One region of the Hyphomonas neptunium ATCC 15444 genome, then DNA from elsewhere that is predicted to be linked to it. Evidence: riboswitches for the same ligand, from Rfam matches in the RefSeq annotation. Region 1 holds a riboswitch; the other holds the start of a gene.

Region 1 (2,199 bases):
TGACTGGAACGCGGTGATCGACACAAACCTCACCGGCGTGTGGCGCGTTGCCAAGCACGGGGCCAATGCCATGGTTGCCGCAAAGGCAAAGGGCTCGATCATCAACATCGCTTCGATCACCGGCCTGCACCCGCAGGCGATGACGACCGCCTATTGCGTGTCGAAGGCCGGCGTCGACCATATGACCCGCCAGATGGCGTTGGAGATGGCCCGCTATGGCGTGCGCGTGAACGCGATTGCGCCGGGCTATTTCAAGACCGAGATCAACGACGATTTCCTCGACAGCGAGCAGGGCCAGATGATGGTCCGCCGGATCGCCATGCGGCGTATCGGGGACATTGATGAGCTGGCCGGGCCGCTGTTGCTGCTGGCGTCGGACGCGGGAAGCTTCATGACCGGCTCAACGCTGGTGGTGGATGGCGGGCATCTGCTCAACAGTCTCTGATTAAACCTTTTTCCCGCTGATCCCCGCGAAAGCGGGGATCTCGCAGGGTATCAGCCGCCCGAGGCCCCCGCTTTCGCGGGGGTGAGCGGGGTCCGAGACGTTACCCGCTTGTCGCACTGCAAAATCCGCATTACACGCCGCCTCACGCAACAGGTGCCCGGATCATGGTCCGGGTGAAAAGGGAAGCCGGTGAGAATCCGGCGCTATGCCCGTAACTGTGAGCGGGGAGCCGTGTGAGCCATACGCCACTGGGAAACCGGGAAGGCAGCTCTCTCCGGCGATGATCCGCGAAGTCAGGAGACCTGCCTGTTGCCGTCGTTGGCTCGCCGTCCGGGAACAGGCGTAGGGCCGCGGAAGGCCACCTTCCGTTCATGCGACATGTCATGAACCCGCCGCGAGGGATCTCCCTCCGGCCAATGAAGGATGCTGTGGATATGTTCCTCAGAACCGCACTGCTGGGCGCTTCGGCGCTCGTGATCACTGCTTCGTTTGCACAGGCAGAAGACACCCTCACTCTTGATCCTGTCGAAGTCAGCGGCCTGCGCCCGATTGAATTCGACCGTCTGACTTCGTCTGTTTCTGTTCTGACGGCAGACGATCTTGCCATTCGTCTTTCCCCCAATCCGGCCGATCAGCTGCGCGCGGTTCCCGGCGTGGCGATCTCCCGTGCGGGCGGCGTCGGCGCGCTCACCCAGGTGCGCATGCGCGGCGCCGAAGCCAACCACACGCTGGTCCTGTTTGAAGGCATCGAGATTTCCGACCCCGTGAACGGGGATACTGATTTCGGCCTGCTTACCGCGTTGCCCACCGGCCGTATCGAGGTGTTGCGCGGAGCGTCGTCCTCAATCCACGGATCAGACGCGATTGGCGGGGTCGTTTCCATTTCGGCTGCGCGCGAAGCGGGGCTGAATGCGTTTGCCGAGGCTGGCAGCTTCGGCACGGTGCGCGGCGCACTGGGCCTGTCTGGCGAGAACTTTGGCGGGGCCATCACCGGGTTCACGACCGACGGTGTTGATACATCCGGCACCGGCGGCGCCAAGGATGGGTCTGAAGCGCTCTCCGGCTTCGTTAACGGCAAGGTTGATCTTGGGGCGGATTGGTCGCTCTCGCTGATCGGCCTCGCCCGCGGCATGGAATCGGAATTTGATTCGGATACGGATTTTGACGGCCTTCTCGACGATGAAGACCGCCGCACCGAAGCAGACCAGTGGCTGGTGGGCGGCGCACTCAGCGGCGTAACCGGGCCGCTGGACCATGTCATCCGCGCCAGCTTCAATGAAGTGAAGCGGGATAATTTCAGCGATGGCCAAAAGACGGATGTTTCCAAGGGCCAGCGCACCAAGCTCGCCTGGTTGCCGAGCCTTGCCAATGGCGCGCATTCGCTGACCGGTATTCTCGACTATGAGCGTGAGGAGTATGATCGCACGGATGTTCAGTATGCCGGCGCAACCGATGCTTCCGAGACGTTCGAGTCCATCGGCGTGGGCGCGGAGTACCGCTACTCTGCCGGCGCGTTTGATGCATCCGCCTCGGCGCGGTTTGACGACAATGATGGCCGGTTTGATGATGCCACGACATGGCGTCTCGGCGCAGGCTACGCATTTGAGCAGGTCGGCGGGCGGGTTCGCGCCTCGATCGGAACCGGGGTGAAAAACCCGACCTTCACTGAACTGTTCGGCTTCTTCCCTGGCAGCTTCATCGGCAATCCCGACCTGAAGCCGGAAGAGTCCACCAGCTGGGAAATCGGCTGGGAA
Region 2 (2,199 bases), 390 kb from region 1:
TGAGGAAATGGTTCTCGAACCGATCATCCAGGAGCGGAAGATTGAGCGAAATGTTGCCCGACAGGGTTTCGTTCTCGGTAACCTCATCCCCATCGGCGACGCTTCCCTGCGCACCCGAGGAGAAGCTGTCATATTCTGACTCAGCCTGGTTATGGAGGATCGTTGCCTGCAGTCTGGCCGAGTTGGGAAGGTTCAGGCCACCTTTCGCTGACACTGTGGTTGAGTCGTAGGCATCCTCTTCGGTGTTGCCATTCTCTTTGTCGGATTTTGAAATGCCGTCAGTCGAGATGCCGGTTGCCGAAAGCCGGAAATCTCCAGTCTCGTTCGCGCCGTCAATGGATGCGCCGCCCCGGAGCGTGTTGAACGATCCGTATTCGGCAAATGCGCTGCCACCGAACCCGGTCTTTGGTTGGCGGGAAGTGACGGAGACCACGCCGCCTATGGCATTTGAGCCCCAGAGGGTGGACTGAGGCCCCTTAAGGACTTCGATCCGCTCGACATTGGCTGTGTCGAGATAGGCGAAATTGAAGCTGCCATCGGTCGTCGACGGATCGCCGACAGGAACGCCATCAATGAGAACCAGAGTCTGGCCCGAGGATGCTCCTCGAATGCGGACACTGGCAGAGCCACCAAAGGCGCCATTCTGGTTGATCGTCACGCCCGGCGCCGTCGCCACGGCATCTAACGCGAAGTCCAGGTCCAGCTTTTCAAGGTCTTCCTTGCCGATAATGCTGACGCTGGAGCCGACCTCGGTGGCGGTCTGGTCGAGGCGCGACCCCTCGACGACGACCGATCTGAGCCGGTTTTCTTCAGTCTCAGAGATTTGGGCAAAAGCGGATGCACTCGCGGCCATGACGGCCACGCTGATGAGTGCCGTTTTATACGACATGGGTATTCCCCTCAATGCACCCTGCCGCCCGGAAAGATGGGTGCAATTCATAACGACGTCATCTGGCCCATGAGGTCTCTCATGCGGGCGGCCAGCCAATTTTCTCGATGTCGTTACTAAAGGAGAGGCATTAGCCTTCCCGCCCGCAGAGAACTGTTCCCGGCCTCCGGACAAACGACGCGATGGCAGGTCTCCTGGCTCACCGATCGTCGCCTTTGGCCGCCTTCCCAGAACTCGCGTTCCAGTGGCATAGTGGCCATCAGCTCCCGGCTAACAGTTGCGGGTACAGCGCCGGATTTACACCGGCTTCCCTCTTAGCTCCCTGTCAGGGGAGCACCATCTGATGGGGTTGATGTTGCAAGTGCGAATGTGTGTCAATGCCTCTTTTGGCCAATGACGCAAAAAGCAATTGCTAGAAATCAATTCCGCGCTGAGCCTTTATACCGGCCTTGAAGGGGTGCTTCACTTCGGTCATTTCGCTGACGAGGTCTGCATATTCACAGAGTTCCGGTTTGGCATTGCGCCCCGTCAGGATGACGCTTGTCCGGTCTGACCGGGCCTTCAGTCCCTCAATCACGGCTCCCACGTCAAGATAATCATAGCGAAGCGCGATATTGATTTCATCCAGCACAATCAGATCATAGTCGCCGCGCTCCATCATCTCGCGAGCTTTGGCAAATGCCGCTTCGGCCGCTGCAATGTCGCGGTCCCGGTCCTGCGTATCCCAGGTGAAGCCATCACCCATTGTGTACCAGTCCACCTGATCCTTAAGCGCCATAAAGAACTGCTTTTCGCCTGTGATCCATTTGCCCTTGATGAACTGGACGACCCCGACTTTCTGCTTCCAGCCGAGCGCCCGGATGATGACACCGAATGCAGAACTCGACTTGCCCTTCCCATCTCCGGTGTGAACCAGCACGAGACCGCGACCCGGATCACGCGCTTCAGAGGTCTTCTTCTTTTGCTCAGCCTGCAGCGCCTTCATCTTTTCGGTGTGTGTGTCGTGTTCGCTCATGCAGCGCCCTTTCAGTCAATCAAAGTAACAAAGTTTCCAAAATCCAGCGTCATTGCATGGCTGTCGGCGGTTTCGTCCGTTGCGAGAGCGGCCTTGATGACGCCGGCATGGGTAACAATCAAGGTGTCGCCCCCCAACTTCCGATATGCATCGAGCGCTTCGAAGGTTCGGGCGCGCAGCATGGCGACACTTTCGCCGCCATGCGGACGCGCATGCAGAAAGTCGTTCACCCAGATATCTATCTCCGTAAACGGAATTTCATTCCATGAACGTCCCTCCCAGGACCCAAAATTCA

What was found. A riboswitch is a leader RNA that binds a small molecule or an ion and turns the genes downstream of it on or off. The one in region 1 is predicted to bind cobalamin.
Region 2: another riboswitch for cobalamin. It lies ahead of HNE_RS07500 (TonB-dependent receptor plug domain-containing protein); the one in region 1 lies ahead of HNE_RS05670 (TonB-dependent receptor plug domain-containing protein).

What each region holds. Positions count from the first base shown of each region.
Region 1 is NC_008358.1:1,152,617-1,154,815, forward strand. It holds gene HNE_RS05665 (SDR family NAD(P)-dependent oxidoreductase) at 1-445, shown strand, start outside; cobalamin riboswitch at 580-770, shown strand; gene HNE_RS05670 (TonB-dependent receptor plug domain-containing protein) at 880-2,199, shown strand, end outside.
Region 2 is NC_008358.1:1,547,067-1,549,265, reverse strand. It holds gene HNE_RS07500 (TonB-dependent receptor plug domain-containing protein) at 1-889, opposite strand, end outside; cobalamin riboswitch at 1,056-1,245, opposite strand; gene cobO (cob(I)yrinic acid a,c-diamide adenosyltransferase) at 1,302-1,904, opposite strand; gene cobC (alpha-ribazole phosphatase) at 1,916-2,199, opposite strand, start outside.